DNA from 3 places in the Neobacillus sp. YIM B06451 genome. Region 1 is predicted to be linked to each of the others. Evidence: riboswitches for the same ligand, from Rfam matches in the RefSeq annotation. Region 1 holds a riboswitch; each other region holds the start of a gene.
The links. Region 1 has a riboswitch for S-adenosylmethionine ahead of RB160_RS22340 (MFS transporter). Riboswitches for the same ligand answer to the same signal wherever they lie in the genome.

Region 1 (4,363 bases):
AGCCGCGCAAAACCAGAAATTCATCAACAATGGCGGGTCTCTGTTATTTGTTGAGGCGCCGTCCACCTTGGTCGAACATTTAATTGTCCAGTACCTGCGGGAAAACCGAGATGACCCAAGGCTGCACCGCTGGCTGAATATGTACTTGATGATGAGCTACCACCATAATTGCGTTACCCATATTCTAGAAGCCGAATTGTTGAGAAGGCTGTATAAAATGGCAGACCAGGAGATTCCGTTGACGACAAGTGTCATCAGCGACACGAAAGGCGCGATTTTATCGGAGTTCTGGGGGGAAACGGTCGAGATCGATGAAAGCGCGAAACTGACGTGGATGCGCCAGCCGCATTATTATATGGGCCTTTATCCGTTCACCTACTCGATTGGCACATCCGCTTCCACTGTCGTAGCAAACCGGATCAAGGAGGAAGGGGTTTCCGTCGGCGAGCAGTGGACAGAAGTCTTGAAGCGTGGGGGAACATTGGGCGGCTTTGACCTATACAAAATGGCAGGACTCGACATGAGCACAACCGACGTCATCAAACAGGCAATCGCCCATATTGGTACGATTGTGGACGAGCTGGAAAAGAGCTTTTAAGTTTTTAAAAAAAAGAAAAGTGGCTGAACCGAAAAATGCTTCCCTGCCCAGCCAAATTTAGATGCACGTTGAAACATTGATCCAAAAGGGTTTTGTAGGCAAAACATAACAGGGAAAGTTGATCACTATATCTAACAAAAAAGTTTATCACTTGACAGTATTATTTTAGTAAACTATTATGAGAATAATCTTAAAAAAATGAATATTTTCCTTATTAAGAGCAGGGGAGGAATCTGGTCCAACGATCCTGCAGCAACCATCACTCAAATTGTATTTCAGTGATAAGGTGCTAAGTCCAGCAAGCATTTTAGCTTGGAAGATAAGGGAGGGTGTAGACTCTATAGACTCTGTTTATAAAACCTCTTCCTTAGTGGAAGGGGTTTTTTGGTATTTATAAGGACTTGGCGACAGATGGAACGCCTAAAGCCATTGTCCAATTAATTATATCCATATCAGTTTCTTAGAAAAAACCATACATCCACACGCCTTTATATCCAAGTTATGCTATTGGAAAAATAGGGATAATAAGTAGGAGGAATCAAAGATGCATAAATTAAAATGTTAAAAAGTGTAAATCGGCACCCTGACCATTTGACAACCTATTTTTTTTACTATGAGGCTAATAGAGGACCTATCTATAACCAAAAAACCCGAACATTTAGGAGCCTCAGGGTAATTTACCATGAAGTATCCAGCATCAAAGAGCGTGTTGCAAAGCTCAATTATTTTTGAAAGAGGGATGAAAATGAAACAAGCTGAACTGGCATCGTCAACCAACAGCGCACCTGATCAGAAAACAATTAGAAAAGTCGTGATATCGGGTGCGATTGGCAACTTTATCGAATGGTATGATCTAGCAATCTATTCTTATGCAGCAATCGGCATATCCATGGTCTTATTCTCGGAAGCTGGGGAATTCGCTCTCCTTTATTCGTTGCTTGCCTTTGGTTTTACATATCTCCTGCGCCCAATAAGTGGTGTCATCATGGGTGCGATTGGTGACAGGATAGGACGTAAGAAACTCCTTGTATTAACGATTTCCATGATGGCGATAGGGACGCTTTGTATTGGACTGATCCCCTCATACGCTGCCATTGGAATCGGCGCTCCGATTCTTTTGATGGCGTGCCGGGCTGTACAAGGGATATCAGCAGGCGGAGAGTTTGTCGGCGCCGCGGCCTATGTTTATGAGTTTTCTAATAGAAAAAATAAAGTCTTTTTAATGGGTTTGATTCAGTTAGGCACCTGCTTATGCTATCCAGCTGCGGCGTTTGCTGCCTACGGGCTTGGAATATGGTTAGGTGGTGATGCGTTTAACGAATGGGGATGGCGACTATTATTTATTTCAGCTGCGCCGCTCGGGCTTATAGCGTTATTTATACGATCTGGATTAGATGAATCACCAGTGTTCAAAAAACTACAGGAAAATGGAGAAATCTCGGCGTCACCTTTAAAGGATAGTTTGAAATATGACCCTAAACGCTTAATTCTTACATCACTCTATGTCTTAGGGTATAATGCAGCGGCTGTGATGGTGCTTTTATATATGCCAATATACCTTGTCAATGTAAGTGGATTCGCACCAACAGAAGCAAACCTAACAATGGGAATTACCGGGCTTATATTTGGATTGTCGGTGCCTGTCTTTGCCTGGATTGTCGGTCGAAACCCTGATAATATACCAGCATTTCGCATCGCAAGCTGTGCTGTTTTCGCTGTATTCGTTGTTTTTGCCTATTGGTTGTTTACTGTCCCTGGAGGTATGATTTTCGGAATCGTAATACTCGGTTTGATTGTAGGGTTCCATTACGCACTAGCTCCATTTACCGTAGTCGATGTTTTCCCCGCGGCACATCGTTTTACTTCGGGAGCTATCGCTTATAACGTTCCTGTCGCTATAGGAGGTGCACTATTCCCAGTGTTGTTCACTTCATTATCCAAAATGGGGGCTCTAACTCCACCTATCTTTGTAGCGCTTGTCAACGTAGTTGCCTGCATATGCGCGATTGGGTTAGCGCGTATAACGAAGGAGCGCGATTCGACGACATATGTGCCAAGTACTTCATATAATTCACTTTCGAAGGAGATGAGTAAGTTATGACTAAGCCCCTTTCATTTTCTGCATTTTTAATGAACACAGCCAATCACAATTTACATGGATTGTGGCGGGAGGACGATGGTCGCCAGAGGGATTTCAATGATATAGATCTCTGGATTTCACTGGCAAAGCGACTTGACGAAGGTGGCTTTGATGCTATTTTTTTCGCGGATGTGGTTGGATTATATGGTAATCATCGTGGTGGATGGAAATATCATGTTGAAAAAGGATTGCAAATACCGAGCAATGACCCGATGGTGCTATTATCCGCTTTGGCCGTTCACACAAAGAATCTCGGATTAGCTTTTACCGCTTCTCCACTACAAGAACATCCGTTTAACTTTGCACGTCGTGTATCGACGCTTGATCATATCTCAAAAGGCAGGATTGCATGGAACATGACGACAGGATTTTTGGATAATGCCTTTCGAAATTTCGGCTATGATGGTATGGTTGAGCACGATGAACGCTACAAATGGTTGGATGAATATACAGATGTGTTATATAAGCTCTGGGAAGGCTCATGGGATGAAGGAGCACTCTTGAAGGATAAAGAAAGTGGAATCTATGCTGATTCAGATAAAGTACATAAAATAAATCATGTTGGTGAGCGCTATAAGGTAGAGGGACCTCACCTTGTTGCGCCATCACCGCAACGGACGCCGGTACTTTTCCAGGCTGGATCATCACCGACTGGACGCGACTTTGCGGCTCGAAATGCGGAAGGGGTTTTCATCAAAGCGCCGAATCCGGAAATTGCCCGTAAGCAGATTGAAGAAACACGGCGCATAGCAATTCAACATGGAAGAGATGGAAAGGACCTTCAGTTTTATCAAGGTTTATCCTTTGTTATAGGGGAAACTGAAGAAGAAGCGCAGCGTAAAGCAATCGAACTCGAAAATAAGGTGGATTTGGAAATGATGGTTGCACATATGGCAGGTGCTGCAGGGATAGATTTAGGCAATGTCAGCATGGATACACCACTTGATGATGTTGATTCACAGGGAATGAGTACTTTCTTTAATTGGGTGAAGCAAAATACACCAAAACGGACTCCTACAGTAGAAGATTTGGCGAGATACCATGTCCGAACGATTAGAGTGGTGGGGACTCCAGAATCAATTGCTGACAAACTTGAACAGTGGCAGGAGGCGGGAGTCGATGGAATTAATGTGATTAGTGCAACGATTCCAGGTTCGTATGAAGAATTCATTGATTATTTGATGCCTGTCCTCCGCCAACGTGGATTAGCTCGTAATCCAGATGAAGAACAAACTACTTTCAGAAATAAGCTTTTTGGAGAGGATCGTTTAAATAAACGTCACCCAGCCTCACGATATAGAGGTGCTTTTGCTTCTAAAAACTTAGTTTAAGGTACCTATTAGTTTATCTCTGCCACACCTTGGATTTAGTGAAAAATGTTAAAGGGTAGACAGGATGAAGCAATCATCCTGTCTACCCTTTTTATTGGAGTACCTAAAAGTGCTGAAGAGCTTTGGCCATAACATATAGCGGGTGGGATTCCTATCTAAAGATTTGGGGCAGCCTTTTTAGTGAATGTTGGATTAAAATACTTGCAGCCGAATAATGTGAAGGAGCACTTCAATTCATCTTGTAGCTCTGTCAGGGGTTATTCAATTAATCCAAAAAAAGTTTCGCCCTAAGGA
Region 2 (4,363 bases), on a different contig from region 1:
GGGTGTCAGGCAGCCCTATGCCGCTGCAGAAGCAGTTTAACAAAAGCCTGAATATTTATGAACTCCAAAGCGTGCTAGCGGCGTATGTGCTTAAGTAATAGTTTAAATTAAGGGGGATGGAAGATGAGCGTTTTGCCTGAGCTGTTTTCAATTGGAATAGTTGTCCTTGTTGCGATTGCATTCTATAAGGTTCTTTTCAAAAAGAAAAGCATTACCCCATCCTATACCCCGTTTGATGAAATAACAGGGCACTCGCCGAGTGCTTTTCGTGAAAATGTGGAAATCATTATGGATGAGGGTTCAGGAGACGGCAAGGGGAATGGATAATGGGTAAATGGTTTCCGGCCCTGTACGATGCAGGGATGAAAGGTTTGGAGAATGGAATGTTTAAAGAAATAAGGAAGGCTCTGCTGGATAAAGCGGAAGGAATCGTGCTTGAAATCGGCTCCGGCTCGGGAATAAACTTCCCCCTTTACACAAAAGCGGAGAGGGTTGACGCCATCGAGCCGGATCCCTATATGATTGAAAGGGCCGCCCGCCGGATTAGCGAGGCGAAAGTACCTATTCTAGTCCATCAGCAATCGGCGGAACGGCTTGAATTTCCCGACAATGCTTTCGATGCGGCTGTGGCAACGCTAGTGTTCTGCACAATTCCGGATGCGGAATTGGCGCTTAAAGAAATCAAAAGGGTTTTGAAACCGGGGGCACCAATTCTGTTTTTCGAGCATGTGAAAATGCCGCAGCCCTCGCTCGCAACCATGCAGGACATCCTCAACCCGGTATGGAGAAGGGTATGCGGTGGCTGCAACCTGAACCGGGACACGGCTTCAGAAATAAAGAAGGCCGGAATTCATATTGAAAAAACGAGAACGTATTACAAAGGCCTTTTTCTTGCAATCGAGTGCAGGAATATAGAAGAAATGTGTGAAAACACTGGCATTCGGGAATGGTAGAGGGAGACTTTTTTGCCGGGAGTGTTTTTGGATGTTCCTCTACTATATTCACATTGCCGTTCCGGTCAAGAAGCCCGGGATTACATACTTGGCTGGTTGGGAAAAATCAGATACTGAGCAATTTATGTTTGATAAGGCGGACAGGTTCCGCATTTTCCGCCGGAAGGGTGAACCGGTCCTGCAGTTGGCTGAAGATGACAAAGGAAATTGGTACTTTATGACCTTTTTTACTTCGAAAAGTTTATCGGGCCTGAAATGGGCAAGGCAAACAGCCAGGCCCGCATATGTTGAAGATGGGACAACCCTCCCGCTTGTCAGCCTGCTAGAGGAGGAAGGACTACGGCCAAAGGATGAAGGATTTGATAAGGCGTATGCCCACACAAGTATACTGGTGGATAACCTTCGTAGCTTTTCCGCGGAAAAACAGGCCCGACTTGCGAATGCGGATGGCGAGGACGATCCAACGGTAGTCGGGAACATCCATTTTGTGAAGAATACTTTTAAAGGGAAAGAAACGCGGTACATCGCAGGAGCGGAAACGCGTTCGTTTGCGACTGCGACCGAAAATGAGCCGTATTTCAGGGATATCCATCTTAAAACGAATGCATTCCTTTACCTCCTGTATTTCGTTTACTTCCAGGAAAACAATCAACTGCCGTCAAAACAAATGGTTCCAAGGCTTCTAGCCAATTTATGGGCATCCAAACAAGCGTTGAACACGGGCTGGAATCATACTTTGTTTGAAACTGAACAGCTATAAAAATTAAATTTCTCGTAAAAGGAGCTGCCGAAAATGAAAGTGAAAATTAACCGTAATGCCGCAAAAGTACTAAAGGAGATGCTTAAAACCGCCAAAGAAGGCCAAATGTTCCGGGTCATCATCACACATATGCACGGAGATCATGCCCACTATGACCTAGTCCTTGATACGCCCAAGGAGCATGATGAAGTCGTTAAAACAGACAAGGATATCGACATCATCCTCGATTCGCGCGAGGAATATTTGGATGGGGTCTGGATCCAATATTTTTACGTCCCACGCGAGGAGTTTGTAATCACGAATCCTTCCAAAGGCGGCCACCATCATCATTAAGTACGGGCGAAACGCACTTCTTTCGCCCTCTGGTTGAAAAAGGGGTTTGACTTTCCAACTGCAATACGCTAAAGTAAATGAAATTGTATATTTCTTATCAAGAGAGGTGGAGGGAACGGCCCTTTGAAGCCTCGGCAACAGGCCTTTATGGTACTGTGCCAATTCCTTCGGGCAAGCGCCTGAAAGATAAGAAGAGAACGGATGCCGCCCTCTTTTTATCGAAAAGGGTTTTTTTAATACCCAAAATTGAATACCGTTCTTATCAAGAGAGGTGGAGGGAATGGCCCTTTGAAGCCTCGGCAGCAGGCCCAACGGCACTGTGCCAATTCCAGCAGGGAATCCCTGAAAGATAAGGAGAGCAACGCAAATAAACCAGCAACCTCTTCCTTACCGGAAGAGGTATTTTTATTAAAATTCAACGGAAAGGAGAAGAAAAGTGGCAAGAACATCAGAAATGATTGAGAAGAGGAAAGAAAAACTGATTGAAGAACTGCTTTCAAGGAATGTATACAAAACATCCGATCAACAGCATCTATACGACGCACCCCTACAAACCCTTGAACATGAATACATGCTTATATTAAAAAAAGAAGCCGGGCGCTAAAAATTAAAGCGTCCGGCTTTTCCTACTTCCACAACAGTGATACAAGCAATTTGTTTTTAAAAAGTTGGAGGAGAAATTCAGTATAGTATTCCTGCTTCAGGGAGACCTTTATCACTTTATCCAGGCTCGTATGGAAATAAGCATCCGTCAGGTCGTCATTTCCGTAAAAATAGTCGCGTACGGCGCTAAATTGTTTTTCGAGGGCATGGTCTGCAAATTTTAAGGTAAATTCCACGTCACTTTCACCTGGCATTTCAACGATTTCCAAACGGGTTCGATCATATGTGTAAACCAAATCCATCACTGGTTTCCTCCCTTATTGTAAATACCTGAAATAAACATAGACCGTGCAAATGGCTATTGTAAGCAACATGAGCGGGAAGGCGACGATAAGATATTTCACGAAGGAAATTGAATGTTTTTCTTTTGCGGCCATACCGGCGACAATGACGTTGGCACTCGCGCCAATCAAAGTTCCGTTTCCGCCAAGGCATGCGCCAAGAGCGAGGCTCCACCACAGCGGTTCCAGGTTGGTAATTCCCATTGAGCCCATGTCTTTGATCATGGGAATCATGGTGGCGACAAATGGAATATTGTCAATGAATGCGGATGCGATTGCGCTGACCCAAAGAATGAGCAGCGATGTCGCGGTCACATCCCCGCCGGTAAGTTCCATCGATTTTTCGGCTAGCATTGAAATAACCCCTGTTTCCATTAAGCCTCCGACAAGGACGAACAGGCCGATAAAGAAAAAGATTGTCAGCCATTCGACTTTTTTCATTGACTCCTCAAGGTAATGTTCCCCAGTCAGAAGGAGCAAAAGGAAAGCGCCAGCCAATGCAATCGTCGCGTTTTCAACTTGAATGAACTGGTGGACAAAAAAGCCTAAAATTGTTACAGCAAGAACAAATAGTGATTTCTTCAGCAAGACTGTATCAGTGATTTCCGCTTTTTCATCAAGGTTCATAATGCCTGCTTTAAGTTCTTCTGTAGTATGAAGTGATTTTCTGTAAAGGAAACCGAGGATTACGATATTAACAATTAAGGTGATAAACGCAATCGGCGCCAGGTTAACAATGAACGCTGAAAAGGTAAGTTCCTTGACGGCGCTTCCAATCATAATGTTCGGAGGATCTCCAATCAGTGTTGCGGTTCCCCCGATATTCGAGGCGATAATTTGCGTAATCAAATAGGGCATCGGATTCACTTTCAGCTGCCGTGTGATACTGAAGGTAACTGGAACAATCAGTAAAACGGTCGTCACGTTATCGAGGAAAGCAGAAGCCAGTGCGGTAATCAGCCCTAAAACAATAAGAAGCTTTAAAGGGTCACCTTTTACTTTCTTTGCCGACCAGATAGCTAAATAACGGAATAATCCGGTTTCAGCCGTGATTGCGACAATTAGCATCATCCCTGTCAACAGGCCAAGAGTGTTAAAGTCAATGTGATGAAGCGCTGATTCCTGATCGAGTATGCCCAGGAGGACCATGACGATGCCCCCTGCCATCGCGATGATTGTCCTGTGGATTTTCTCGGTCACGATAAATGCATAGGCAACCAGGAAAATTCCAATGGCAAGCAATGCTTGATTTGTCAAAATCGCCATCTCCCAATGTTGAAAGTGTAATGTAAACTTTTGAAATATTTAAAAAAAGCTTTTCTAAAATTATATTTAAATAAAGGGAAAAAAACAATAGTCGGAATAGTAGTCTG
Region 3 (4,363 bases), on a different contig from region 1:
TTTTACAAAGGATGGGCCAAACAGTTTAACGCCTATAATTACAATATTAAACTGAGTATGGCTGCCAATATCATTACCCAGATTGGAATTGGCATTTTCATTGTTATTTATAATTTTTATGTCCGTGAATTGGGTTATTCGGAATCCGTCAACGGTCAGATTATTTCAATGGCATCGCTAGCGACGGCGATTGTCCTTGTACCCGCCGGAATCATTGGCGACAAATTCGGCCGGAAAAGGGTTATTTTCACGGGCATTCTCGTATCTGGAACCTTGCTCATCATGAGAGCATTGGCAGCTGATGAAACGATGCTAGTGTATTTGGCATTTGCCGCGGGCCTTTCGGGCGCATTCCTGCAAGTTTCGGGAATTCCGTGGCTGGCTGAAAACTCTGACCCATCACAGCGGGTCAACCTGTTTTCGCTCCACTTCGCATTAATGACGGCGGCGAGTGTAATTGGAAACATGCTGGGCGGAATTTTGACCGATTTTTTCGGCCTTTTTTTCACCAGCCTTGAAAGCTTGCGGATTACATTGTTAATCGGGGCGGCTATTTATTTGGGAGGAGCAATCCCTGCCTTTAAGTTCAGGACTCCCGCCAATCGTATGGAAAAACCACAAATAGATGAAGCCGGAAGGAAAAAAGCCGCGTTTAACTGGAGCGGCTTCAAAATCATTGCCCTTTTTGCAATCGCGCAAATGCTGATTGGATTTGGGGCTGGGCTCGTTATTCCATACCTGAATCTCTATTTTGCGGGACGGTTTTCTGCTTCTACATCGACGACCGGATTCATCATTTCTCTTGGCCAGGCGGCCACCGCTTTTGCGATGATTATCGGACCCAAGGTCGTCAAGCGCGTCGGGGAGGTCAGGGCTGTCGTTATCCTACAGTTGCTGTCGCTTCCATTCCTGCTTTTGACCGCTTACACGGAAAACTTGTGGCTAGCTGCGATTGGTTTCCTGTTCAGGCAGGCGCTCATGAATGCCGGGAACCCGATTCAAAGCTCGCTCATCATGTCACGAGTTGATGATTCGATGAAAGGATTGGCCAATTCGATCAATCAGACTGTTTTCAATTTAGGTTGGGCGTTCATGGGGCCGGTTTCAACGGGAATCGTAGTCAAATACGGCGACTATTGGGGCTATGCATATGTGTTCACAATAACCGCAAGCCTTTACTTAATTAGTTCTGTTTACTTCTATCTTGTTTTCGGGCGGAAGGTTTTAAAAAGCCAGGCATCCAAGGTTCCAAAAGCTGCCGGAATGTGACATATTTCCCCGGAAATTTTGCATTCCCTTTTAGCTTTGGCGGATTTTTTTGAAAAACACAAAAGAAGCCTGCTTATGAAGATTTTGTCGAACGAATAATGGAGGAATCCTGATTCCGGAAATGAATTAAGTAAGCAGGGGGGATTCACAATGATTGAGCAGATTCATCGGTTCTGTGCAAATTTTAATAAAAAGCCGCATATCCATTCTTTATTTGGCAGCAGCCAGACGGTTTATATACAAATTGGAGGCTCTTTTGTGGAGTTTGGGGACGGTAAGGCGAGGGTTTCAAACGGCGAGAAACTAAGCAAACCCTTGCTTGCAAACATCACGGGAAGCCCTGAAGCTATCGGCGAACTGCTTTGCGGGACGGCAAGAATGCGCGATCTGCTCAATCATCGGGCAATACATATCGATGCGTCCTTTCGCACTGTGCTAAAGCTTGAATCCATTTTTCTTTTGGCAAAGGAACTTGAGTTTGAAAAAATTCCCTATTGACGGAAAGAATGTCTTAAGATAAACTTTCTTTAAATCTTTGGCAAGATTCTAATAATTTCATAATTCTTATCAAGAGAGGCGGAGGGAATGGCCCGATGATGCCCGGCAACCGGTGAATGCACGGTGCCAATTCCAGCAGGGAGACCCCCTGTAAAGATAAGAGGAGATAGCCCTCTTCTCTTATGGAGCGGGTTTTTATTTTTAAGGGATTGTAAATGATTCTGCATTGTGTGATTCTGGCTGATATTTCCGGCTCTTTTTCAAAAACTTCTTTATTGACACCTTAATTTCACCATGATACGATAGCAATCGTTATTAATTGAATAGTTTAGCTGCTCTTATCAAGAGAGGTGGAGGGATGTGCCCGATGAAGCCCGGCAACCGTCACAGGATGATTTCTGTGAAATGGTGCCAATTCACACAAAGCGTTCGCTTTGGGAGATGGGAGAAAGGATTAATGTTTAATTTGCCTTTCTGCCCGGTTGCAGAAAGGCTTTTTACTTTTCCGGAATGAATCCTGTAATAGATTCAAACGATAGGATTAGATAGATTAAGACATGATTGCTGCCCGGCATGATGGGTAAATGGGTGTAAAGAAGGTGATTCGATGATTTCGATAAAAAATGTCAGAAAAAGCTTTCCTTCAAAACACGGGACACTGACAGCGGTTGATAATGTCAATCTCGATATACGCGAAGGGGAAATCTTCGGTGTTATTGGGTACAGCGGCGCCGGCAAAAGTACGTTGATCCGGATGCTGAACAGGCTTGAAAGCCCAACCGAAGGATCCATAACGATTGCAGGCCGTGAAATTTCAAAAATTTCTGGAAGGGAGCTTAGGAAGGCACGCCAGGAAATCTCAATGATTTTCCAGCATTTCAATCTACTTTGGTCACGCACAGTCCGGGAAAATATCGCGTTTCCGCTTGAAATTGCGGGAATTTCGGGGCCGGAACGCAAAAAACGTGTTGATGAGCTAATTAAGCTTGTCGGCCTTGAAGGCAGAGAAAACGCGTATCCGTCACAATTGAGCGGCGGGCAAAAGCAGCGTGTCGGTATTGCCAGGGCGCTTGCGAATAACCCAAAGGTCTTGCTTTGTGACGAAGCGACATCTGCTCTCGATCCGCAGACGACGGATTCGATTCTTGACCTGTTGGTCGACATTAACAAGCGGCTCGGTTTGACGATTGTTCTGATTACCCACGAAATGCATGTTATCAGGAAAATTTGCCACCGCGTCGCCGTTATGGAGAGCGGTAGGATCGTTGAACTCGGCCCTGTATTGGATGTCTTTAAAAAGCCGCGGCAGCCAATAACGAAGCGATTCGTCCAGCAGGTAACAGAACCCGAGGAGACAAAGGATGCGGTCGAGCATCTGCTCGAGCGCCTTCCATCCGGAAAGGTCATCCAGCTCACATTTGTCGGCGAGGCTACCGAACAGCCGCTTATCACAAATTTGATCAGGAAGTTTGATATAACGGCGAATATTTTGCAGGGGAAGATTTCACAGACGCAAAGCGGATCCTACGGTACCCTGTTCCTTCATCTTGATGGACCGGAAAGCGAACTCGCAAAGGCACTGGAATATATCAACTCCCAGCAGGTAGGCGTGGAGGTGATTGCAAATGCTTGAAACCTATTTCCCGAATGTCGTCTGGGAAAATATGTGGGCGGCAACACGGGAAACGCTCTACATGACGAGCATATCCGTTGCGGTTACATTTGTCCTCGGCATCATCCTTGGATTGCTTCTCTTCCTTACTGGGAAGGGCAACCTTTGGGAGAATGCCTTCATTAATAAAATCATTGCAGCTTTTGTGAACGTCTTCCGTTCAATTCCTTTCATCATCCTTATCGTCCTGCTTATCCCGTTCACGGTGTTCGTAGTCGGGTCCATGATAGGGGAAAATGCCGCATTGCCAGCACTCATTATCGGTTCGGCGCCGTTTTACGCGAGGATGGTTGAAATCGGGCTGCGTGAAATTGATAAAGGCGTCATCGAAGCGGCAAAATCAATGGGCGCATCAACGTGGACGATTATTTGGAAGGTGCTGTTGCCCGAATCAATGCCGGCGCTTGTATCCGGAATTACTGTTACAGCGATTGCCCTTGTCAGCTACACGGCAATGGCTGGCGCGATTGGCGCTGGCGGACTTGGAAACCTTGCTTACCTTGAAGGCTTCCAGAGAAGCCGCAATGACGTAACAGTGATGGCCACAATCATCATCCTAATTATTGTTTTTATCATTCAATTAATTGGGGACACAATTACCCGTAAATTGGATAAAAGATAAAATCCCTCAGTCCATACGGCTGATAGTTTACTTACAACAAAGGAGAATAGAACATGAAAAAATGGCTTGGAACACTTTTAACATTCGCCCTTGTCCTTGTACTGGCTGCTTGTGGCAGCTCCGATGACAACAAAGCTGGAAGCGACAAAAAGGAAGACGACAACAAACTCGTTGTTGGCGCTACAAACGTACCGCATGCTGAGATTCTTGAAGAAGCGAAGCCGATTTTGAAAGAAAAAGGCATCGACCTTGAAATCAAAACGTTCACGGACTATGTTCTTCCTAACAAAGCATTGGATGCA

Region 2: another riboswitch for S-adenosylmethionine. It lies ahead of fbpA (Fur-regulated basic protein FbpA); the one in region 1 lies ahead of RB160_RS22340 (MFS transporter).
Region 3: another riboswitch for S-adenosylmethionine. It lies ahead of RB160_RS16495 (methionine ABC transporter ATP-binding protein); the one in region 1 lies ahead of RB160_RS22340 (MFS transporter).

What each region holds. Positions count from the first base shown of each region.
Region 1 covers NZ_JAVFKJ010000021.1:19,574-23,936, forward strand. Annotated here, with positions in the region: gene RB160_RS22335 (M3 family metallopeptidase) at 1-598, shown strand, start outside; SAM riboswitch class I at 807-924, shown strand; gene RB160_RS22340 (MFS transporter) at 1,281-2,699, shown strand; gene RB160_RS22345 (LLM class flavin-dependent oxidoreductase) at 2,696-4,069, shown strand; gene RB160_RS22350 (MarR family winged helix-turn-helix transcriptional regulator) at 4,335-4,363, opposite strand, start outside.
Region 2 covers NZ_JAVFKJ010000018.1:71,079-75,441, reverse strand. Annotated here, with positions in the region: gene RB160_RS21450 (PH domain-containing protein) at 1-98, shown strand, start outside; gene RB160_RS21445 (DUF3951 domain-containing protein) at 124-327, shown strand; gene RB160_RS21440 (class I SAM-dependent methyltransferase) at 327-953, shown strand; gene RB160_RS21435 (hypothetical protein) at 985-1,713, shown strand; gene RB160_RS21430 (iron-sulfur cluster assembly accessory protein) at 1,747-2,046, shown strand; SAM riboswitch class I at 2,138-2,239, shown strand; SAM riboswitch class I at 2,303-2,402, shown strand; gene fbpA (Fur-regulated basic protein FbpA) at 2,483-2,650, shown strand; gene RB160_RS21420 (hypothetical protein) at 2,673-2,954, opposite strand; gene RB160_RS21415 (ArsB/NhaD family transporter) at 2,967-4,247, opposite strand.
Region 3 covers NZ_JAVFKJ010000011.1:25,962-30,324, forward strand. Annotated here, with positions in the region: gene RB160_RS16485 (MFS transporter) at 1-1,269, shown strand, start outside; gene RB160_RS16490 (hypothetical protein) at 1,420-1,767, shown strand; SAM riboswitch class I at 1,831-1,930, shown strand; SAM riboswitch class I at 2,103-2,215, shown strand; gene RB160_RS16495 (methionine ABC transporter ATP-binding protein) at 2,375-3,400, shown strand; gene RB160_RS16500 (methionine ABC transporter permease) at 3,393-4,061, shown strand; gene RB160_RS16505 (MetQ/NlpA family ABC transporter substrate-binding protein) at 4,115-4,363, shown strand, end outside.